Linked DNA regions of Methylovirgula sp. 4M-Z18. The protein of the gene in region 1 interacts with the protein of each later gene in a pairwise test. Links are inferred from orthologs where the notes say so. Each region holds a gene or a part of one and is shown on either strand. Other genes may lie near its edges.

Region 1 (7,996 bases):
GGCAATCTCCCTGGCTTGGCAACGCGCGTGTCATCGCATTGCGGGAATGCGCTGTGCGGACGCCGCGTTATGCGAGATGCTTCATCATGTTTTGCAACTGATCGTGATTTCGTCTTCCAGAGTCTGGAGCCGGATCACGGGATCATTGCGGCGAATGAGATCACGGCCACAAGCCCGAGCGCAGCATGATGGAACTCGTCGCTCTGGCTGTGGCGGCCTTTTCATGGCCGGTAAGGGGGCTACTGGGCCGAGACGGGGCTGCTGTGTCGTTGGGTTGAAGGGCAAACGTCAAGCAATTCACTGACGAGAAAGCCCCGGGGCAAGTCCGCCAAATCATGGTCTCGATAAAGAGCGGCCGCAGCTCGGCAGGTCTCCCTCGCGGCCATTCTGGGCCCCAAAATCGTGTGCCGCCTACTGGGCAGGAAACCGGGTGCGCACTTGAACCCGCGGACCTGGTTCGTCGAGTGGTCCACGATGCAACGCGAAATCGATGCTCGATTTGTAGACTGGATTAAATTTTAACTTAAATTCGCATTTAATTACAGTGCTTTGAGATAATTTTATGGCGGAAGGGGTGGGATTCGAACCCACGGTGGAGTTGCCCCCACGACGGTTTTCAAGACCGTTGCCTTAAACCACTCGGCCACCCTTCCAGACGGGGCCCAAAATTGCCCTAGACGCCGGATCGGCGCTTGTCCTAATCGACTTTGCGAGAAAAGGCCACATGGCAATTCGCATATTTTGCCCCGCGCTGGCTTGCGGCCGCGCGGGCCTTCTCATGGGGCGATAGGCAGGCGGATCGTGGCCGTGGCGAGGGCGGCGATCCCTTCGCGGCGGCCGGTGAAGCCCAGCTTTTCCGATGTGGTCGCTTTTACGCCGACGCGGTCGCGGGAGATGCCGGCGATCTCCGCGATCGCGGTGCGCATGGCTTCGCGGTGTGGGCCGACTTTCGGCGCCTCGCACACCAATGTCCCGTCGAGATGCGCGATGATGCCGCCGCGCGCCTTCACGCGCCGGACCGCATCGCGCAAAAACAAATGCGAGGCGGCGCCTTTCCACTGCGGATCGGAGGGCGGGAAGTGCTGGCCGATGTCGCCGTCGCCGAGCGCACCGAGAATGGCGTCGGTCAGGGCGTGCAGCAGCACGTCCGCGTCGGAATGGCCGGACAGGGCTTGGTCATGCGGAATTTTCACGCCGCCGAGCCAGACGTGATCGCCCGGAACGAAGGCGTGAACGTCATAGCCCTGGCCGATGCGAATATCGGGACAGGTCAGCAGCAGTCTGGTTTCGGCGGCGGCGAAATCCTCTTCCGTCGTCAGTTTCATGTTGCTCGGATCTCCGGGAAAAACATGGACGCGATGGCCGGCCCATTCCATCAGGGCCGCGTCGTCGGTGAAGGCACGCAAATCGGCCTGCGCCGCCTGGCGATGCGCCGCGAGGATCAGATCGAAGCGGAAGGCTTGCGGGGTTTGAATCGCGCGCAGCATCGCGCGATCGTGGGTCGCGGCGGCAAAACCGTCGCGGTCGATCTGCTTGATCGTATCGGTCACCGGCACGCCGGGCACGGCGGCGCCATGGCGCGCGGCTTCCTCGAACGCGCGGTCGAATAGTGCGGCATCGGCAAAGGGGCGGGCGGCATCGTGGATGGCGACCAGTGCGTGCTCATTCGCACCATGGCTGGCCAAAGCCTCGAGCCCGGCATGAACGCTCGCCTGCCGGGTCTCGGCGCCGAAGGCGGGCGGTAAGCACGAATCCGCAGCCGCGCTCCGTTGCGCTTCGGCAAAGAGAGCCGCATCGTCCGGGTGGATCACCGCCAAAACGCGGCCCGCCTCTATGCAGGTCCGCAACGTGCGGGCCAGAACCATGTCGCCGCCGAGTGCGCGATATTGTTTCGGCACGCCTGCGCCTGCGCGCATGCCCCGTCCGGCGGCGACGACGAGAATGAAACGGTGCGGCGCGGTCATCGAAAATCCTGTCTGAAATACGGATGAAGCGCATCTAACAGGCGGCGTCGATCGGGCAAAGCAGATTGCTTGCCGCAGCGCACAAATTGTCTATATTGTAGGCATGCATAAAAATGAACATGAATTAGGCAATGATTTGCCGCCGCTGACGATCGGGCCAGTGACGCTGAGCGGGCGGGCGATTCTGGCACCGATGTCGGGTGTGACCGACGTCGGGATGCGCCGCCTCGCCATGCGGTTCGGCGCTTCCCTCGTCGTCTCCGAAATGGTCGCCAGCGACGATTACGTGCGCGGCGAAGAGGAAAGCCGGATTCGCGCCGAAGGGGCAGGGGTTGCACCCCATGTCGTGCAGATCGCCGGCCGCGATCCGCATTGGATGGCCGAGGCGGCCAAGCTGGCCGAACATTCCGGCGCGGCGATCGTCGATATCAACATGGGCTGCCCCGCGAAAAAGGTGACGGGTGGTTATGCCGGTTCGGCGTTGATGCGCGATCTCGATCACGCGCTCGCGCTGATCGAGGCGACCGTCGCGGCGGTCAAGATTCCGGTGACGTTGAAAATGCGCCTCGGTTGGGACGACCGCTGGCGCAACGCGCCGGAACTCGCGCGCCGCGCCGAAGTGGCCGGCGTGCAGCTCATCACCGTTCATGGCCGCACCCGCTGTCAGTTCTACAAAGGCGGAGCGGATTGGGCGGCGATCCGCGCCGTGCGTGACGCGATGCGCGTGCCGCTCGTCGCCAACGGCGATTGCGAGACGGCGGATGATGCGGCGAACATGTTGCGCCTGTCCGGCGCCGATGCGGTGATGGTTGGCCGTGCGGCCGTGGGCCAGCCGTGGCTGGTCGGCGACATCGCGCATGCCTTGCGCACCGGCCGGCAAAGAGCGCAATTGTCCGCTGCCGCGCGCTTCGGCGCAGCCGTCGAGCATTATGACACGTTGCTCGACCTTTTCGGCGAAGCGCAAGGCTTGCGTCACGCCCGCAAACATCTTGTCGGCTATGCCGAAAAATCGCGGGCCGCGGATCACGCCGAATTTACGGCTTTGCGCGGCGAACTTGTGACCTCCCAATCTCCGGCGCACGTGCGGCGGCTGCTGCGGCAGCTCGGCGACATGGACGATGCCGCGCCACTGCGGGAGGCGGCATGACCTATCGCGAGACAAATCTGAAAAATGCCCGGCCCCTCGTCGAGTTCGACCGGCCCGAACGGCAAAAGGCCGTGCATGCCCAGCGCATTCTCAATGCGTTGCCCCATCCGATGCTTTCGATCGCCAAGGACGGCGCCATTTTGGAAGCCAATGCGGCGGCGGAGAATTTCTTCGAAGCGAGCCAGGCGGTGCTCGCCCGGCATCATTTGGGCGATCTCCTGCCGTTCGGCTCGCCGCTGCTTGCGCTGCTCGACCAGGTGCGCGAGCGCGGGGCGCCGGTCAATGAATATCGGGTCAATCTGGGTACGCCGCGGATCGGCCTTGCCCGGATCGTCGACATCCACGCCGCGCCGATGTTTGAAAGCGGGGACGGCGTCGTCGCCTTGATGCTGATGGAGCGTACGATCGCCGACAAGATGGATCGCCAGATGAACCATCGCGGTGCCGCCCGCTCGGTGTCCGCGCTCGCATCGATGCTGGCGCATGAAATCAAGAATCCACTGTCCGGTATTCGCGGCGCAGCGCAATTGCTGGAAAGCTCGGTCGGCGACGAAGATCGCGCCTTCACGCAATTGATCTGCGAGGAGACCGACCGGATCGTGAAGCTGGTCGATTCCATGAACGCCTTTTCCGACGATCGGCCGATCAAGCGGGCGAGCGTGAACATTCATACGGTGCTCGACCACGTCAAACGCGTTGCCCAGGCGGGCTTCGGCCGGCATATCCGCTTTCACGAGGTTTACGATCCCTCGCTGCCGCCGGTCTTCGCCAATCGGGACCAGCTTGTTCAAATTTTCCTCAATCTGATTAAAAATGCGGCAGAATCCATCGGTCCAGACAGGATGGATGGCGAGATCGAGCTCTCGACGGCCTTCAAGCCGGGCGTTCGCCTGCGGGTCCCCGGTGCGGCCAATCCGGTCAGCCTGCCCCTGGAATTTTGCGTCCGCGATAACGGCCCGGGCGTACCGGCCGATTTGCTGCCGCTGCTGTTCGATCCCTTCATCTCGACCAAGTCCTCTGGAACTGGCCTCGGTCTTGCACTGGTAGCGAAGATTGTCGGCGATCACGGTGGGATCGTCGAATGCGAGTCGACGGCGCGGCGCACCTCGTTTCGCGTGCTCATGCCGATGTATGCGCCGCGCGACGGGCGTTCGGGCCAGACCGGCCCCAACGAAACGGATTGAAAGCAGGGTTTTAGGATGACAGGCGGCAATATCCTCGTAGCGGACGATGATTCAGCCATTCGTACCGTGGTGAGCCAGGCTTTGGCGCGGGCGGGATATGATGTGCGCACCACTGGTACGGCGGCCAATCTGTGGCGCTGGGTGCAGGCAGGCGAGGGCGATCTGATCATCACGGACGTGGTGATGCCGGATGAGAATGCCTTCGAGCTCTTGCCGCGGATCAAGAAGCTGCGGCCGGATCTCCCGATCATCGTCATGAGCGCGCAAAATACGTTCATGACCGCGATCAGGGCGTCCGAGCGCGGCGCCTATGATTATTTGCCCAAGCCCTTCGATCTCAAGGAATTGGTCGCGATCGTCGGGCGGGCGCTGAGCCAGCCGAAGAGCCGCCGCGACGAGCCGCGCCCGGAGGAAACCGAGGGGATGCCGCTGGTCGGCCGCTCGCCGGCGATGCAGGAGATTTACCGGGCGCTTGCCCGCCTGATGCAGACCGATTTGACCGTCATGATCACCGGCGAGTCGGGAACCGGCAAGGAACTGGTCGCCCGCGCCCTGCACGATTACGGCAAGCGCCGCAACGGCCCGTTCGTCGCGATCAATATGGCGGCGATCCCACGCGATCTGATCGAAAGCGAATTGTTCGGTCACGAAAAAGGGGCCTTCACCGGCGCCAATGCCCGTTCGTCGGGACGCTTCGAGCAGGCCGAGGGCGGCACCTTGTTTCTCGATGAAATCGGCGACATGCCGATGGAAGCACAGACGCGCCTGCTGCGCGTGCTGCAACAGGGCGAATATACGACCGTCGGCGGGCGCACGCCGATCAAGACCAATGTCCGGATCGTCGCCGCGACCAACAAGGATCTGCGCATTTCCATCGCGCAAGGACTGTTCCGCGAAGATCTGTTCTTCCGACTGAACGTCGTGCCGCTGCGGCTCCCGCCCTTGCGCGAGCGGCTCGAAGATATTCCCGATCTCGTACGCCATTTCTTTGCTCGCGCGGCCGCGGAAGGCTTGCCGCACAAACAGATGGACGGCGCCGCCCTTGACGGACTGAAGCGCTACAATTGGCCGGGCAACATTCGCGAACTGGAAAACCTGATCCGACGTCTCGCTGCCCTCTATCCACAGGAATTGGTCAGCCAGCAATTGGTCGAATCCGAATTGGTGACGGAAGGCCCGAGTGCGGTCACGCCAGGGGCCACCATCAGTTCAACGCCGGTTGAGCCGAATAGTCTCGATGATGCCAAGAGCTTTACGCTTTCGGTCGAGCGTCACCTGGCACAGATCTTCCGAAGTCACGGCGATAACTTGCCGCCTCCAGGCCTGTATCACCGGGTGTTTCGCGAAGTGGAAGGGCCGCTCATCACCGCGGCCTTGGCCGTGACACGTGGCAATCAGATCAAGGCGGCGGAACTGCTCGGGCTCAACCGCAACACGCTGCGCAAGAAGGTCCGCGATTTGGACATACGTTTGATGCGCTCGCCGCGGTGACGTAATCGAGGCAATGCTTTAGTTTGGGATTTATTTGTATCTATTTGATAACAAATAATTTTATTCCAAATCCGAACCGGCGGATGCGTTCGTTCCCGACGGTCTTCGGCGGCGATCGTCGAAGCGCTGCGGCAGGCGCGCCGTGAAAATGTCGCAATCCTGCAACACCGTTGTATTATTGCAACGAGGGGTTGATTCCTCGGCTCGCAGATATGGCAAGGTGGCGAGCCCCGTTTGGGGCGGCTGGGGAAAAGGGGTTGATGAAACACGCGGATTATGGACAAGAAAGCGGACCGCGCACGTTTCGTTTCGGGCTCCTCGCGCTGATTTTTGCGGTTGTCTGCGCTGCGGCCACTTTGGTGATCGTGGCCGGCTTCACGCGCATCACGCCGGCGACGGAAGTCAATTTCGGCGTTACGATCCTTCCGATCTCTTATCTTCTGCTTGCCGCCAACGGCCTCACGATCCTTGTGATGCTCGGTCTGTTGGCGGTCGAAGTGACGCGGCTGATCCGGGCGCGGCGCGCGCAGGCCGCCGCAGCGCGGCTGCACATCCGGATCGTCGCGATTTTTGCCCTTATTGCAGCGATCCCGGCCTTGGTCATGACGGTGTTCGGCGCGATCATTCTTGATCGCGGGTTGAACGCGCCGTTCATGCAAAGCATGAGCGGCTTCGTGCAAAGCTCGGTGGACGCGGCAAAAACATTCGAGGAGATGCAGTGCCGCTCGCTCATTCACGAGGCCGATTTGACCGCCGGCGACTTGAGCCGCGGCCGGATCCTCGCCAGAAACGACAATTTGGTTTGGTTCAAAGATTATTTCACGCAGCGTATCCAATATATCGGTTTTGCCACGGCAGCGATTATGAGTGCGGATGGTAAGATCGAAGAGCAGGTCGGTAGCGATCCGAAGCTTGGCCCTATCAAGCCGAATCCGAACGATCTCGCCGATGCACGCAATCACGAACCGATATGCATTGTCTTGAACGATGGCGAGGCCCTGGCGACGCTGCGCCAGATCAGTGCGGATGATGACACGTTCCTTTATGCCGCCGTTCCCGTCGACCCGTCTTTGGTGCAATTCTCGCAAGTCTCGGCGATCCAGGCCGCGTATTCGGCCCAATTCGACGAAACGCGGAAGACCATCATCAAGTTCTTCGCCTTCATCTTCGCGCTGTTCGCGCTGATCCTGTTGTTGTCCGCCATGTGGCTCGGCCTGTCCTTCGCCACCCGATTGGTCACGCCCATCCGGCGGCTCATTCATGCGGCCGATCAGGTCTCGGAAGGCAATCTTTATGTGCAGGTGCCGATCCGCAAGTCCGAGGGCGATCTGGCCCATCTCGGGCAGACCTTCAACAAAATGACCTCCGAGTTGCGGCGCCAGCACAATGGCCTCGTTTCGGCCAACCGGCTCATCGACGAGCGGCGCCTGTTTACCGAAGCGGTGCTGGCGGGTGTGCCGGCGGCCGTGGTCGGCCTGAATCAAGACGGGGTCATCACGGCCTACAATCCCTCCGCCGAAAAACTGATCAGTCAGGGGCAGGACCTGGGCGTTGCCAGCATTCTTGGAACACAGATCGCGGATTGTCTGCCGGAACTCGCGCCCAAGATCCAGGAAGCGCTGGCCGCGCGTCAGCGCCTGTATCAGGGGCAGCTCACGCTGCAGCGCCAGGGGCGCGAGCGCATCTACAACGTGCGCGTGGCGGCTACCCAGAACGCCAATAACGATCGCTCGCTCGTCGTGACGATGGACGATATGACCGAACTCGTCACGGCCCAGCGGACCTCTGCCTGGGCCGACGTTGCCCGTCGCATCGCCCATGAAATCAAGAATCCGCTGACCCCTATCGCTCTTTCGGCCGAGCGGCTGCGCCGCAAGTACGGCCGCGTGATTGTCGAGGACAAAGCGATTTTCGACCAATGTGTCGAGACGATTGTACGCCAGGTGGACGACATCAAGCGCATGGTCGACGAATTTTCGTCCTTCGCGCGTATGCCGCGCGCCCGGCCCGAACAGGACGATCTCGTGCAATGTGTGCGGCAGGTCTTGTTCGAGCGCCGGCTCGCCCATGGCGCCGTGACCTTCACCGACACGCTGCCGGATCAGCCGTTGACCGCGCGTTTCGACCGGCGGCTGTTGACCCAGGCGCTGACCAATATCGTCAAGAATGCGGCCGAGGGCATCGTGTCGGCCGAGGCGGTCAATCCGTCG
Region 2 (7,994 bases), 1.2 Mb from region 1 along the record:
TCCCGCACCCCGATCAGCCGGTTGAGCGCATCCGCCCGTTCGCGCATCGCCGCGGCCTCGGGCAGGAGCGCCTCGCCGAGCGGGAGCAGCCGCAACGTCCCCGGCAGGCGCTCGAACAAGGGCGCGCCGATCTGCTGTTCGAGCGCTTCCAGTCGGCGGCTGACCGTGGCGGCGCTGATTTTGAGCTTGACGGCGGCCTCGCGCAGGCTGCGTGCCTCCGCGATCGTCAAAAACAGCTGAAACCCGTCCCATGGAATGTGCCGCATCATCTGCCGCCGAAAAATCGCTCACTTCAATTGAAAGCGCGGCGCTGCCGGGGTCAAGCTCTTCAGCCTGTTGCCATTGACCGTGACGCCGGCAGTGCCGAAAGCGACATGCCACACGAGCGTGCCGTCGCCTTGCGTCTGCGCATAGCCTTTCACGAAAATCAGGCCGAGCATGATTTGCTGCGCGAGATGATCCTGCGGCCCCGCGCTCATCGCCTTGAGCAGGTCTGCGACGCCTTTTGCCTTCACGACGAGCGCGCCATCCGGCGGACCGGCGGTGACATTCAATGTCCCTTCGATTTCCACATCGAGCAAGGATGATTTGAGATGGCTCGGACCGAGGACCAATTGCAAATGGCCTCCCGGTACGAGCGCTTTCCAGACCTGCGTCTGTGCATCGGGAGAAAGGACCGGCTGCGCCGCAAAATTCGCCGCATTCAAAGCCACGTCCATCGCTTTCGGCGCATCATAACCGGATAGAGTCGCGTCGAGGCTCACCTCTTTCGGCACAAGATTGCCGACCCAGGCCGGCAACGAAGCTTTCGACAAAGAGGCGTCGTGCAGCGCGAGCTGCGCATGCACCGTACCGTCGCGGATGATGCCGTCGGCAGCAATATCGAGATCGGCTTTTGCCGCAACGAGCGTGCCGTAAGGCGTCGCGATTTTCACATCCTGCCACGCGCTCGCACGATCGGCATGCGCGAAGACCGGCGAAGCCTTACGAATCAATTCTTTCAGTTCGTCCTGATGCGCCGCGATCGTCTCGCGGCTAGGGTGCGCGACGAGCCACGTCCAGATATCGAGCAGCTTTTGCGCCTGCAGCCCAGTCGTTTTCCTCGTCCCGCCGCACTTTGCCGCATCGATCGTGATTCCGATCGGTGACGGCTCGCCGGCAGCAAGTGCAATCATCCCGTGCTGATGCACGGGACCGCTCTGGTACTGCTCGATACTGGTGACAACGCCGGGCGCTTCTGCCGTTGCCGTCTGCCGGAACTCCACTTGGGCAGCCTCGGTGTGCGTCTGCTGTGTCGCGCCGGCGGAAGCATCCTCGATCACCTTGCCCGCGGTGCCCTGCGACTCGCGAAGCCATGGCAAAGCAGCGTCCAGAATATACGTCGCGTGCAGGGATTCGACATGTAGGTCGGCGCTCTCCAGCGGCGTGCGCCAATGCAGGTCGGGCATCTGGTCGATCGTTTCGAGAAGCGAGCCATCGGCCTGGCGCTTGACCGTCCAGGTCATCGGCGCGGCGTCGAGCGAGAATCCATAAACGTTGAACGGTGCAAACAGCTTTTTGAGATCGAGCTGCGCCCGGTATGCGTCACCATCCGGCGTGAGAGCAATGACGTCGGGCTTACCGAGATAGGTTTCGTAAGCCGCTTGCAGCTTCTGTGCGTCTTCGGCAGAGGTCTGAGCCCGCAGCGGTGCGGCGCCGCAGGCCAGGATCATTGTCGCGGCCAGGATTTTGGATTTGCGCTTCACGATCGACTCTCTCCGCCACGGCCCGTGCATCTTATGGAGGAGAAGCCATTCGAAGGCGACAGAAAAAAGGCGCTCCCCGATAAGAGAGCGCCTTGAGTTAAGTCGGGAGGGAAGGAAGCGGGCAAGCCCGCCTCCCATAAGATCAATAGTTGTAAGCGCGTTCGCCGTGATCCGAGACGTCGAGGCCTTCGCGCTCCGCATCCGGAGCCGGACGCAGGCCGATGGTGAAGTCGACGATGTAGTACAGGATCGCCGAACCGACGCCGGACCAGATGAGGGTCGAGCCGACCGCCTTAAATTGTGCGATCAACTGCGTCACCATGTCGTACGGAGCCGTCATGTCTTTCAGGTTGGTGTAGTCGGTGAGGCCGACGCCGCCGAGCGCGGTGTTGACCAGGATACCGGTCATGATCGCGCCGGTGATGCCGCCGATGCAGTGCACGCCGAACACGTCGAGCGCGTCGTCATAGCCGATCCAATTCTTCACGAAAGCGACGAAGAAGAAGCAGATCGGGCTGACCATCAGACCGAGCACGATCGAACCCATCGGACCGGCAAAGCCCGAAGCCGGCGTCACCGCGACGAGACCCGCAACTGCGCCCGACACCATGCCGAGCAGCGAGGGCTTGCCCTTGACGATCCATTCGACGAACAGCCAGGAGAGCGCCGCCGCAGCGGTTGCGACCATCGTGTTGACGAAAGCGAGTGCCGTCGTGCCATTGGCCTCGAGGTTCGAGCCGGCATTGAAGCCGAACCAACCAACCCAGAGGAGCGAAGCGCCGATCATCGTCATGGTGAGCGAATGGGGCGGCATAGCCTCTTTCGGATAGCCGACACGCTTGCCGATGATCAAGCAACCGACCATACCAGCGATACCAGCGTTGATATGCACGACGGTGCCGCCGGCAAAATCCAGCGCTCCGGCAGCCGCCAGCCAACCGGCGCTGTTGTTGAGCGCGTCGATCTTGTCCTGAGCGACCTTCTTGGCGGCGTCGGTGGTCGCAGCAGCAAGTTCCTTAGCTGCAGCCGTGAGCAGATTCGCATCGGCCGAAGCCCAGACCCAATGGGCGATCGGGAAGTAGATGAACGTCACCCACAGGAACATGAACAGCAGCATCGCCGAGAATTTGATGCGCTCGGCGAAGGAGCCGATGATCAGCGCCGGAGTAATCATGGCGAAGGTCATCTGGAACACCATATAGGCGAGTTCCGGAATGACGTGGCCCGGCGTGAAGGTCGAGAAGGTCGCGTTTGCGTCGACGCCCTTCAGGAAGACCTTGCCGAAGCCGCCGAGATAGGCTGCCGGGATTCCGAACAAACCGGTGCCAGGACCGGTATCGCCAAGCGACATCGAATAGCCATAGACGGCCCACAGCACGCCGACGAGCGACACGATGGCGAAGACTTGGGTCAGAATCGACAGCATGTTCTTGGTGCGCACCAGGCCGCCGTAGAAGAGGGCGAGGCCGGGGATCGACATCATCAGCACGAGCGCGCTGGAGGTGAGCATCCAAGCGGTATCGCCCGGATTCGGCACGAGTGCGGGCGCGGCAGGCGCTGCAGCGGCGGCTGCCGGCGCGGCGTCCTGGGCATAGGCCACAGCCGTCATGGCGGTCAGCGCCAAGGCCGTTAGCAACCCGCCTTTCAGTGAAAGCAACTTCATGAGTGAACTCCTTGTGAAATCCTTGATGGCGCTTACAGGGCGTCGGCGTCTTTTTCGCCGGTGCGGATGCGGATCGCCTGTTCGAGCGGGGTGACGAAAATTTTGCCGTCGCCGATCTGGCCGGTGCGGGCGGTGGCGCTAATCGCCTCGACCACCTGATCGACCAGGGACGCCGCCACCGCGACTTCGATTTTCAATTTCGGCAAGAAGCTCACGGCATATTCGGCGCCGCGATAGATTTCGGTATGCCCCTTTTGCCGTCCGTACCCCTTTACCTCGGTCACGGTCAGGCCGTGAACGCCGATGGCGGTCAGCGCGTCGCGGACCTCCTCGAGTTTGAACGGCTTAATGATCGCCATCACGATTTTCATGTCGTTTGGTCCCTTAAAGCTCTGGCTCTCGCACCGCTGGATTGCGGCCGGACGAGCCGGTTTGGAACTGCTGAACCCATCACCGCGAACGGCACGCGCCAGCCCCCTCGGAACTTCCTAACAAGTGCCGTGCCAAACGCCGTCGAAATGGGAAAATCTGGGATTCCGCGGCGACTCGGCCGGGATTTTGCTGCGTCGCAGCGAGTATGATTAAAATTTAGGCAAATGCTGAAATCGTTTTCAAAAATAAATGCCTAATATTTGAGCAGAGCAGAGTCCTGTCTACCCCTTTCACGTTAGGCCTGCCCCGATTTGAGGCGGCACGCAACCGCCATCAGGCTTTGGCGTCGCGCGGCCGGATCAAGCCTTCTTGTGCCACCGATGCCACCAAGGCCCCGTCACGCGCGTAAATCAGGCCGCGGGTCAGGCCGCGCGCGCCGCCGGTCCAGGGACTGTCCTGGCTGTACAGGAGCCATTCGTCGGCCCGGAAGGGGCGATGAAACCAGAGCGCATGGTCAAGACTCGCCACCTGCAGGGTCGGATCGAAGACCGTTCGGCCATGGGTGACCATGGCGGCATCGAGCAAGGTCATGTCCGACAGGTAAGCGAGCACCGCCCGATGCACGGCCGGATCGTCCGGCAAAGGGCCGGAGGCTTTCATCCAGATATTCTGAGCCGGTTCCGTCGGCTTGCGGTTGAGGTAGCGCATCCAATCGACGGGGCGCAGCTCGATCGGCCGTTCACGCTTGAAATAAGAGCGCACCGCCGGCGGCATTTGCGCCCCGAATTTCTCGAAAACGTCCCGATCGCTCAGCAAAGTCTCGGGATCGGGCACGTCCGGCATGGCAAATTGATGCGACAGACCCTCTTCCTCGATCTGGAAGGAGGCCGACAGCGAAAAAATCGCCCGTCCGCGCTGAATCGCGACGCAGCGGCGGGTGGCGAAGCTCGTGCCGTCGCGAATCCGGTCGACCTCGTAGACAATCGGAATGCTCGGATCGCCCGGCAGGATGAAATAGCCGTGCAGCGAATGCGGCGCGCGGCCCTCGACCGTCCGCGCCGCCGCGACCAGGGCCTGGGAAATCACGAGGCCGCCGAAAACGCGCTGCCAGCCGACCTGCGGGCTGGAGCCGCGGAAAATATTTTGCTCGATCCGTTCGAGATCGAGGATGGCAAGAAGGTCGGCGACGGCCTGGCTCATGCGGGCGGAATCCTGTTCATATGTAAACATACCTGCCGCCCGCAGACCCCGCCGTCAAGTCTCGCCTCAACCAATCAGCACGAACACGCGCAGGCGGTGGCCGTCCGGATCGGCCGCCGTGAACGTATAGCCGAAATCCATCAGTTCGGGCTCCTGCAGAATCGGCAGGCCGCGCTTTTTCCACTCGGCATATGTCGCATCGACCGCGGCCCGGTCCTCGACCGTCAGGGCAAGCTCGACAGCGCCGCCCCGCGCGCCGGCGGCGGCCGGCTCGACCGTGTGGCGCGACCACAGACCGAGCTTCAAGCCCGGCTTGATGACGAACAGCGCAAATGTCGGAGAGAGCTCAACAGGTTGCTGGCCGAGCAGGTCGCCATAAAAGGCGGCGCTCGCCGCTGGATTGTCGACATAGAGCAAAACATAGCTAAGGTCTGGCATGGTGATCTCCGTTCGTCGGAACCAGACCCGGTATAATCCCGGCAAATGTCATGAGATGTCAGGAGCCTCGCTGGCGCAGCGGCCGATGTTGGCTCGGAGCATTTTCCAGAAAAGTTGCACGAGTTTTCGATTAAGAAAATGCGACAAAACAAAGAAGTAGAGCATTTTGCGATTCTGAAAGAACGCAAAATGCTCTAGAAGCGAACCTGACAACGAGATGAGGCGAACCATGCCTGAGATGCACGATATTCTGATTTCCGGCGGCGGCATGGCGGGCTTGAGCCTCGCCGCGGTGCTGAAACGGAATTTCGGCGCTGCGCTCTCGGTGCTGGTCTGCGATCCGGGCGTCAATGCGCCGCGCAAATATAGCGGGCGCGCCTCCGCCATCGCGGCCGGCCCGCGGCGGATGCTGCAGGACCTTGGCGTCTGGCAGACGATCGAACATCGCGCGCAGCCGATCATGGACATGATCGTCACCGACTCGCGCACCGAGGATCCGGTACGGCCGGTCTATCTCAATTTCGGCGGCGAACTGACGCCCGGCGAGCCCTTCGCGCACATGATCTACAATGACGACCTCGTTGCTGCCCTGAGCGAGGCCTGCGCCGCGCTTGGCGTCGAGACGAATGCCCGGGCCTGTGTCGCCTATGAAGCGCGTGGTGCTTTCGCCTGTGTCCGCGACGCGGCCGGAACGGAGGCCAAAGCGCGTCTCGTCGTGGCAGCCGATGGCGCCCGCTCGAAATTGCGCGACGCCGCCGCCATCACGACGATCGGCTGGGACCACCACCAATCCGGTATCGTCGCGACGATCCGCCATGAGCGCGACCATGAGGGCCGGGCGGAAGAACATTTTCTCCCCGCCGGTCCCTTCGCGATCCTGCCCTTGAAGGACGAAGCGGGCCGCGGCCTCTTATCTTCCATCGTGTGGACGGAAAGCAGCGCCGATGCCGACGCTCTGGTCCGCCTCGACAAAGCGGGCTTTCATGGCGAACTCGAACAGCGGTTCGGCCTGCGGCTCGGTGAGATTGAAGTGATCGACCAACCCCGCGCGTGGCCGCTGGAATCGAAAATGGCGCGCAAGTTCATCGCCAAGCGTCTCGCCCTGATCGGCGATGCGGCACATGTCGTCCATCCGCTCGCCGGGCAAGGCATCAATCTCGGGTTGCGCGATGTCGCGATTCTGGCGGAAGCGATTGCGGCACAGGTGCATCTCGGCCTCGACCCGGGCGACGAAGCGGTGCTGCAAACCTATCAGCAGGCCCGCCGCTTCGACACGCTGGTCAACGGCATGACCATGGATGCGTTGAATCGCCTGTTCTCTAACGACATCGCGCCGCTGCGGCTCGTGCGCGATCTCGGCCTCGGCCTCGTCGACCGCATGCCGCCGCTGAAAGATTTTTTCATCAAGGAAGCGGCGGGCCTCACGGGGGCCGCGCCGAAGCTCTTTCAAGGCGAGATGATTTAAAGAGACGTCATTCCGTCATTGCGAGGAGCAAAGCGACGACGCAATCCATCTCCCTCCCGTGAAGGTGTTTCAGCTATCAGGCCGCTGCGAGGAGCGAAAAGCAATTCAGGTTGGGAGATGGATTGCTTCGCTTCGCTCGCAATGACGGGGTACTACCCCGCAAATACCACCGTCTTGCGGCCGTTCATCAGCACGCGATCTTCCAGGTGGTGGGCAATGGCGCGCGAGAGCACGCGCCGCTCGATGTCGCGGCCCTTGCGCACGAGATCGTCGGGCGTGTCGCGGTGGCTGATGCGCTCGACGTCTTGTTCGATGATCGGACCTTCATCGAGATCGCCGGTCACATAATGCGCCGTCGCGCCGATCAGCTTCACGCCGCGCGTATGCGCCTGGGTATAGGGACTTGCGCCCTTGAAACCCGGCAGGAACGAGTGGTGGATGTTGATGCACCGGCCATTGAGCTTGGCCGAAAAACCGTCGGACAGAATTTGCATGTAGCGGGCCAGCACGATCAGATCGCTTTTGGTCGACTGGATGAGATCCCAGATCTGCGCTTCCTGCTCCATCTTGGTCTGCTTGGTGATGGGCAGGTGATGGTAGGGCAGCCCCATCGTGTCGAGCTGCGGGTGCTGCTCGCGCGGATAGTTCGAAACGATGGCGGTGATATCCATCGGCAGCTCGCCGAGGCGCCAGCGGTACAGAATATCGACGAGGCAATGGTCGAATTTCGAAACGAGGATCATCACCCGTTTCTTCTGCGCGCGCGGACGCATCGTCCATTTCATTTTCAGCTCATCGGCGATGGCGCCGAAATCGCCCTTCACCTGCTTCAGGTTGTCGTCGCCCACCGCGTTGAAGACGACCCGCATGAAGAAGGAATCCGTCTCCGGGTCGTCGAATTGCTGGGCGTCCTGAATGTTGCAGCCATGCTGGAACAAATGGGTCGAAACCGCGGAGACGATGCCGGGGCGGTTCGGGCAGGAGAGCGTCAAAATATTCTGTTCAGTTGACATGAACCTTCTCGCGGTTGCGACGTGTGGAACTTGAGGCCTGTGTGAAATTAACCCCGGGCCGGATCGACGCGATATCCAAATTCCGACGCAGATTCGGC
Region 3 (7,696 bases), 230 kb from region 1 along the record:
CACTCCTGCATATCGCCGATCCGACGGCGGCGAAAATCAAACAGGCCGGCGTGTCGAAGGTCGGGCTGCTCGGCACCGCGTTCACCATGGAGCAGGATTTTTATAAGGGACGCCTGTCGGAAAAATTCGGCCTCGACGTGCTTGTGCCTCCCGCCGAAGATCGCGAGATCGTCCACGAGATCATTTACCACGAGCTGGTTTCCGGCGTCGTCCTTGAGGCGTCACGCGCGCGCTATCGCGAGGTCATTGCGCGCCTGGTGGAGCGCGGGGCGCAGGCCGTCATTCTTGGCTGCACGGAGATCATGCTGCTGATCTCCCAAAAGGACAGCCCCGTTCCGATCTTCGATACGACCGAATTGCATGCGCTCGCCGCCGTTGACTGGGCGCTTGGCCAGCAACCTCAGAGGTGAAGTCTGAAGAACGCCAGCGCATTCGCGATAAGCTCCTGATGAAAGGCAACGCGGTCGAAGCCCGCGGCATCGGCGCAGAGATCGGGCGCGCTCAGAGTGAGATCGGGCGGACAAGGTGCGAGAAAGGCAAAATGCGCAGCACCGTGGACGAGGTGAAAGTCCGGCTTGATCGGCAAGGCTTTGGCAAGGGCGAAAGGGGTTTCCGGCAACACGCCGTCGCCGCCGAATTGCGAGGCCCAGAGCTGAATGGGCGCCTTCACGTCCTTGACGCTCGCAGCGGTCGGAAACTCGTCGAGCGGGTCAGCAAGGACAAAAACTTTGATGCGCGGATCATGGGTCAACGGCGCGGTAGGAACCTCTTTGCGCTCAATTTCCCCGCAAATCGGAATCGTCGGATCGGGGCAAGGAACATTGGCGTGGAGAAAGTCGGGATTGCCGCCGGCAAGGACAAGGCCGGTATAGCCGCCCCGCGAAAAGCCGAAAAAGCCGATCCTGTTCGCATCGATCGCGGCGGCGTCGGGCGACGCGCTCAGCATGTAGTCGATCAGGCGTTTGATGTCGGTCGGACGCTCCACGAACTCGGAGATGTCGCCGGCATGGCTCATATCGGAAAACGTGTCGCCCGGATGGTTGATGGCCGCCACCACGAAGCCCGCGTCGGCCAAGGCTGCGGCAAGGTCATGGTGGCCAAGATACGAGCCGCCATGGCCGTGCGAGATCACGATCAGCGGCAAATCGTGGCCATCGGTCGGGCAGTTCCGGCGTCCGTTTAGAATATAAGGTCCGATCGTGACATCCTGCGCGTCCTCCGCGCAAGGCGTCCAGATCATCGCTCTGAGTGCCGGCCCGTTGTCGTCGGCGCGAATTTGAATCACCTTGAAGCCGGCCGCCTGCGCAAGCGACGCGCATAGGCAGAGCAGCGCGGTCAATATGATGGTTCTCATGGGAATCCGTTCGTCAGGTGAGACAGCCCGTGCATATTTGCCAAAACGCGAAACTTGCACAAACTCAGAATTGCGCAGCCACGTCTGTTAAAATGGAATTTGCCTCGCCAGACTATGTGACTTTAGGTTACCGCCTCTTCGGCGACAGGGCGCGGCATCGAGCGCGGACACAGGAGACCGACAGAATGAAGGCTCTCATTATAATCGACATGCAAATGGAGATGCAGCATCGGATCGAAGCCGGACGGGACCATATCAACACCGATGCTCCGACCAGGGTCGCGGAGCTTTCTAAGGCGTTCCGCCAGAAGGGCTGGCCAATCATCCATGTCCGGCATCGCGACGAGGATCCTGCTTCGCAGTTTCACCCCGACGCGCCGGGATATCAACCCATGCCTTGCGCGGAAGCACTTGAGAACGAGCCCGTTTTCGTCAAGCGCACCTCGTCTGGATTTGCTTCGACCGATCTGGACGCCTATCTACGAAGGGAGAGAATAACCGATCTTGTAGTGACGGGCGCGGTAGCGGGGTTCTGTGTCAACTCAACGGTGCGCGCAGGTGCCGACCTTGGCTTCAACATGACGGTTGTGCCCGACGCGGTGATAGGCTTCGACTTGCCTGCGGCAGGCCTCTCGGCCCGCACGATCTTTGATGTGACGATGGCCAATCTTGCAGCAGGTTTTGCGAAAGTTGTTGAGGCTTCGTCGGTATTGACCCAATAGGCTAACGTCCGGTTCGTCCCGAAGAGCTAGCGGCCGGTCGCGATTGTCACGGCCTTCGCCGCGCCTTATCGAACAGCCTCTACCGGTGACATATCGCCCCGCGCCGCCAGTTCGGCCAGAAGGAGCGAACTGACGCCGGCAAGAAAGAAGCCCGACGCTAGATTCAGGGGCGTGCTGTCGTAGAGGCGGCCCCTACCGATCGCGAACACGGTGGCGACGAGGCTCGATCCGGAGGCGTTCAAGGATGCACCCAGACCCGCGACTCGGCCGAGCGCGCGCATCTGATATCAACGATTGTCATCTCGCGCTTGACACACGGCTGTCCGGGGAACATTTGCGCGATCGTCGCGGACATTTTCCCCGAGAGTTGTGAATCAAGCCTGGGACGACAATGTTGCCGAACTCGCCTCTCAGCGAGCCCGGCAGTCATTCACTTTCACCAGCCAACCAACCCATCAATCATCGGCATCGTGATGCTGCTGGCTCTTGCCCGCGTCGCCGGCGCGCTTCGGATAGGGCTTGCCGCTCATCAGACCGGCCCACAGGATCTTGTTGTACCCCACCGCATCGATCTTATCCTCGACCGAGAAGTCCATGCCCTTGGTCGCGCGCGCCCAATAGCGCACATCGTGCGTGGGCTTCAGCGCCGCGGTTTGGAAGTCGCGCATCGGGATCGGCAATTGCGCGCTCTTCAACAGGCCCGATGCCTGCGCCTTGTAGGTCCATTTGGGCTGGTTGAGGTCGAACACGTCGGTCATCGGTCCCTGGGTCGCGTCGAAGAGGCCGAGATGATCGAGACCGAGCACTTCGGTCATCGTGCGGATCATATTGACCGTCGTGTAATGGGTGCTGACGACGGCGCCCTGTTTGACGTAAGGCCCGAAGATGAAGCCGGTGCTGCGATGCGCATCGACATGGTCGGGGCCGTCCTGCGCATCGTCTTCGACGACGAAGATCAGGGTGTCCGCCGCATAGGGGCTGTTCGCCACCGCCTCGGCAACGCGGCCCACCGCATAATCATTGTCGGCCAATTGCAGTTCCGGCGTGTTCACGCCGTCGATCGCGGCGGCATAGGCGCCGGTGTGGTCGTGCGGCAGACGCAGCAGCGTAAGCGACGGCAATTGGCCGTTGGTGGTGAACTCCTTGAACTCGCGCTCCCATTCCTGCTCGCGATAGAGGTCGGGATAGGCATTGTCATAGCCGCGGAAGTAGGGATCGGTGCGATCGATCAGCGCCGGACTGGTGGCATAGGACTGCACGACCTTGTTGGCAAAGGGCGTGCGATCGCGCGGGATCGCATGGTCGCCGCTATAGCGCGAGAGGTCGATGAAGAAGCCGTAATTGCGCACGGTCAGCCCGGCCCGGAGCGCCGCGTTCCAGATATAGCCCTGCTGCACCGCATCGGACGGGCCGTCGGGCGCGGAAATGTCGCCATTGCCCGGCAGCAGATCCGGATCGTTCGGCAGCGCGGGATTGGCGGCGAGGCGCGCGGGCCCGGTGAGGCCCATATTGACGTCGCGGTTCGTGCCTTCCCAATCGTAGGAGCCGCCGCGCGTTTTGGGATTGTTGGGGCTCGCGGCGTAATTGACGGGGAGCATTTTGGCGCCGGCATCCGATTCGCGCGCGCCGGTGCTCCAGGGCCAGCCGTCGCCGCTGACGTCGCCTGAATCGTAGAAATTATCGAGCGTGACGAAATCCTTCGCCAATTTATGGAAATTCGGCGTCGTCGCGTTGGGGAATTCGGCGAGCGACGGCGCGCTATTGCCCCGCCCCACATCGCCCAGGATCTCATCATAGGTGCGGTTTTCCTTGATGATGTAGATCACGTGCTTGATGTTCTGCCGCAACGCACGCATCGTCGCGATGTCGTTGTCGCTCAGGGCCGCGTTGAAGCTGTTGTTGCTGGCGACCTGTTGGGTCAAGGCATCCAGCGTCACCTTGTCGGGGGCCGGCATCCACATGAACCCGCCCTTGCTGAGCTGCTCGATATACTGGTTCTGCACCTGGGTGATGGGCGAGTTGGCGACCGGACAGGGCGTCTTGCCATAACCCAGGCAATTGCCGGCATTGGGGCCCGGCATGTTCTTCGTATAGACGACATAAAGAGCGCCGTTCGCGCCGGCGGCGACATCGGAGGGATACCAGCCGGTTGGAATGAGGCCGGTCACGGCCGGAGCCGCACCGTCGAGCGCGATCACTGCTACGTCATTGGTGCCGCGGTTGGTGACATAAAGGGTTTTCTCGTCCGGCGAGAGTGCGAGCCCGTTCGGCGATGCGCCGCGATATTGCATCTCGGTGATCAATCCGGCCGGCGCGACCGTCGAGATGCTCGACACGACCTTGTTGGTCGCCGTATCGATGACCGAAACGACATCGGCATTATCGGACGCGACATAAAGCAGCGTCTGAGCCTTGTTCAGGATCATCTTGTTTGGATTGCCCTTCACGGGGATTCGTGTGGTGACCTGCACGGTATTGCCGGAGAGATCGAGCACGACGATTTCGCGGTCCCGCTCGCTCGACACATAGGCGGTCTTGTTGCCGACGATGCGCACCGAATTGGGATATTCGCCGCCCGGCGTGCCCGCGGCACCCCCGTTCTTGCCGGGGCGCAGGTCCTGCTCGACCGCGACTTTGCCGGCCGCGAGATCAATGAGAGAAACCGAGTCATTATAGCGGTTGGCGACGAGCGCGAACTTGCCGTCTGCCGTCACATCCACGCCCATGGCGAGCGGCCCACCGCTCATGCCGTTGCCGGCTTTGTGATTGAGGGCGACGGGGCCCCCCGCCTCCACCCAGCCGTTCTGGGTCAAGCCAAAGACATGCAGGTTATCGTCGCCGCCGCCGCTGACGTAAAAATGCTGGCCGTCGGAGGCGAAGGCGATGCCGACATAAGTATCGGGCACTTGCAGCACCTGCTTCTTGACCGGCGTTCCCTCGGAGACATCGAAAACGAAGACGTATTCGTTGGCATCCTGCTTGATGACGCCGCCCTTCGCGTCGGTGATGTTGTTGTAGCCGCTGGTGAGGACCAGCAGCGTCTTGCGGTCCGGGCTAAGCGCGGTCGACACCGGCTGGCCCGCCAAATAATGCGGCGCATCGGCGAGGCCCGGATTGAGCGGAACAAAGGCGGTGCCCGGCGTCGCGGCCGGCGAAATCCGTTGCCCGGTCGACAGCAAGGTCGTGCTGCCCTCGCCGAGCATTGGCACCGTGTCGGCCAGCGCACCGGACCAGGTACCAAAGGTTGTTACGACAACGGTCGCAAGCAGGAGCTCTTTGAGCATGGTGCGCCTTTCTCTTCAGGACAGGGGAAAGATGGGTTTCGAAACGACAGAAACCGAGTGGCTGCGCCACGGATAGCCGATATTAGGTGGCTTAAATGAAGTGCCGGTGACAGTGCTCTAAAGCGCTTCGGCCTTTGGACGACGCGCCTATGCGAGGCCGGTACGGCCTGTTCATGCCCGCGCGGCGGGATGCCCACCCGGCAAGCAAGGCCGGCAGTACCAGGCCCAGTTCTGCACAAATAATCATCAGACAATGCCTATATCGGCACGATTGTCCACGCCCACGCCTTGCCCAGATCAATGCCGATTCGCGTGTTTTCACGCATTTTGCCGGTTATTGACGCGAGTTTTGCGAATTTGCCGCCCCACTTGGCCGCTGACGAGCGCTTTTCCGATCTGGCGAAGCACAAGCAGCGCAAAATGACCGAAATCGCCTGATGCCGACAATGCAGGCAATTCGCCGGTCATGAATTAGCCTTCGTGCTCAATTTTGCGCCATTGCGACAATTTTTCCCGTCCATTCCGCGATATCGGTTCAAAAGAACTGGACGGCTTTCCCCCGGCAATGGCAGTCTGGCATAGCGGGTGCTTAGGGAATTGCGCCGGTGAGTTTGGCTCGCGCCGCAACGGGGCGAAGCCGCCGGTTGAGTGGGAGGCGATTGCGCGCATGAAAAAGATCGAGGCCATCATCAAGCCGTTCAAGCTCGACGAGGTGAAGGAAGCGCTGCAAGACATTGGTTTGCAAGGCATTACCGTCACCGAGGCAAAGGGCTTCGGCCGGCAGAAGGGCCATACCGAACTCTATCGCGGCGCGGAATATGTCGTCGACTTCCTGCCAAAGGTGAAAATCGAAATTGTGCTCGCCGATGATGCGGTCGAGCGCGCCGTTGACGCGATCCGAACTGCCGCGCAAACCGGCCGGATCGGCGATGGCAAGATTTTTGTATCGAATATCGAAGGTGCCGTTCGCATCCGTACCGGCGAAACCGGGTTGGACGCGATCTAAAGCCTTCGTTTTTCCCAGCCCGTTCGGGCCAACATGTCGATCAATCAACGAAAGAGGCTACTCATGAAAACCGCCAAGGACGTCCTGAAGGCGATCAAGGATAATGACGTAAAATATGTCGATCTGCGTTTCACCGATCCGCGCGGCAAGTGGCAGCATGTGACCTTCGATCAGAGCCTCATCGACGAGGACGCGTTTGCCGACGGCCTGATGTTCGACGGCTCCTCGATCGCCGGCTGGAAGGCGATCAACGAATCCGACATGACGCTGATGCCCGATCCGACCTCCGCCTGCATGGATCCGTTCTTCGCGGCGTCCACGATGGTCATCACCTGCGACATTCTCGAGCCCTCGACCGGCGAGCCCTATGGCCGCGATCCGCGCGGCATCGCCAAGAAGGCCGAAGCTTATCTGAAGTCCACCGGCATCGGCGACTCGGTCTTCGTTGGCCCGGAAGCTGAGTTCTTCGTGTTCGACGACGTGCGTTTCGCCTCCGAGCCCTACAACACGGGCTTCATCCTCGACCATGCCGAACTGCCGACCAACAGCGACACCGCCTATGAAGGCGGCAACCTCGGCCACCGCGTGCGCACCAAGGGCGGCTATTTCCCGGTTCCGCCGGTCGATTCGGCGCAGGACATGCGCGGCGAAATGCTGGCCGCGATGGCGCAGATGGGCGCGGTCGTCGAAAAGCACCACCACGAAGTGGCATCCGCCCAGCACGAACTCGGCCTGAAGTTCGGCCCGCTCACCACCATGGCCGACCACCTGCAGGTCTATAAATACTGCATCCACCAGGTGGCGCAGAGCTATGGCAAGTCGGCAACCTTCATGCCGAAACCCGTTTTCGGCGACAACGGCTCGGGCATGCACGTGCACCAGTCGATCTGGAAAGGTGGCAAGCCCCTGTTCGCCGGCAACAAATATGCCGACCTCAGCCAGGAATGCCTGTGGTACATCGGCGGCATCATCAAGCACGCCAAGGCGCTGAACGCCTTCACCAACCCGTCGACCAATTCCTACAAGCGTCTGGTCCCTGGCTATGAAGCGCCGGTGCTGCTCGCCTATTCGGCGCGCAACCGTTCGGCCTCCTGCCGCATTCCGTTCACCTCGAACCCGAAGGCCAAGCGCGTCGAGGTTCGCTTCCCCGATCCGGCGGCGAACCCCTATCTCGCTTTCGCGGCGATGCTGATGGCCGGCCTCGACGGCATCCAGAACAAGCTCGATCCGGGCTCGGCGATGGACAAGGACCTCTACGACCTGCCGCCGAAGGAACTGAAGAAGATCCCGACGGTCTGCGGCAGCTTGCGCGAAGCGCTCGCCAGCCTCG

What was found.
Region 2: the proteins of V9T28_RS08250 (region 1) and V9T28_RS02510 interact in binary tests that used the Escherichia coli proteins (3 or more experiments, as listed by UniProt). The link is inferred for Methylovirgula sp. 4M-Z18 from one-to-one orthologs.
Region 3: the proteins of V9T28_RS08250 (region 1) and V9T28_RS09370 interact in binary tests that used the Escherichia coli proteins (3 or more experiments, as listed by UniProt). The link is inferred for Methylovirgula sp. 4M-Z18 from one-to-one orthologs.

The regions. Positions count from the first base shown.
Region 1 is NZ_CP149574.1:1,789,021-1,797,016, forward strand. What follows is about bases 2,202-5,201. They hold V9T28_RS08250 (two-component system sensor histidine kinase NtrB), read left to right. Parts: upstream 2,202-3,107; coding sequence 3,108-4,295; downstream 4,296-5,201. Other genes in these bases: dusB (tRNA dihydrouridine synthase DusB), read left to right, coding at 2,202-3,111; ntrC (nitrogen regulation protein NR(I)), read left to right, coding at 4,311-5,201. Outside these bases: V9T28_RS08240 (bifunctional 2-C-methyl-D-erythritol 4-phosphate cytidylyltransferase/2-C-methyl-D-erythritol 2,4-cyclodiphosphate synthase), read right to left, coding at 777-1,964; more of dusB, read left to right, coding at 2,068-2,201; more of ntrC, read left to right, coding at 5,202-5,786; V9T28_RS08260 (sensor histidine kinase NtrY-like), read left to right, coding at 6,047-7,996.
Region 2 is NZ_CP149574.1:548,000-555,993, reverse strand. The notes cover bases 2,111-5,108. They hold V9T28_RS02510 (P-II family nitrogen regulator), read right to left. Parts: upstream 3,780-5,108; coding sequence 3,441-3,779; downstream 2,111-3,440. Other genes in these bases: V9T28_RS02500 (VOC family protein), read right to left, coding at 5,047-5,108; tesB (acyl-CoA thioesterase II), read right to left, coding at 4,114-4,980; V9T28_RS02515 (ammonium transporter), read right to left, coding at 2,111-3,354. Outside these bases: V9T28_RS02525 (LysR family transcriptional regulator), read right to left, coding at 1-266; V9T28_RS02520 (hypothetical protein), read right to left, coding at 288-1,745; more of V9T28_RS02515, read right to left, coding at 1,888-2,110; more of V9T28_RS02500, read right to left, coding at 5,109-5,418; V9T28_RS02495 (ubiquinone biosynthesis hydroxylase), read left to right, coding at 5,648-6,883; purU (formyltetrahydrofolate deformylase), read right to left, coding at 7,036-7,896; V9T28_RS02485 (sarcosine oxidase subunit gamma), read right to left, coding at 7,944-7,994. UniProt on the Escherichia coli protein: Involved in the regulation of nitrogen metabolism. Regulates the activity of its targets by protein-protein interaction in response to the nitrogen status of the cell.
Region 3 is NZ_CP149574.1:2,024,353-2,032,048, reverse strand. What follows is about bases 4,997-7,696. They hold V9T28_RS09370 (P-II family nitrogen regulator), read left to right. Parts: upstream 4,997-6,027; coding sequence 6,028-6,366; downstream 6,367-7,696. Other genes in these bases: glnA (type I glutamate--ammonia ligase), read left to right, coding at 6,430-7,696; V9T28_RS09375 (hypothetical protein), read right to left, coding at 5,679-5,828; V9T28_RS09380 (hypothetical protein), read right to left, coding at 4,997-5,360. Outside these bases: V9T28_RS09400 (aspartate/glutamate racemase family protein), read left to right, coding at 1-410; V9T28_RS09395 (alpha/beta hydrolase family protein), read right to left, coding at 401-1,354; V9T28_RS09390 (cysteine hydrolase family protein), read left to right, coding at 1,540-2,076; V9T28_RS09385 (hypothetical protein), read right to left, coding at 2,142-2,318; more of V9T28_RS09380, read right to left, coding at 2,532-4,996. UniProt on the Escherichia coli protein: P-II indirectly controls the transcription of the glutamine synthetase gene (glnA). P-II prevents NR-II-catalyzed conversion of NR-I to NR-I-phosphate, the transcriptional activator of GlnA. When P-II is uridylylated to P-II-UMP, these events are reversed.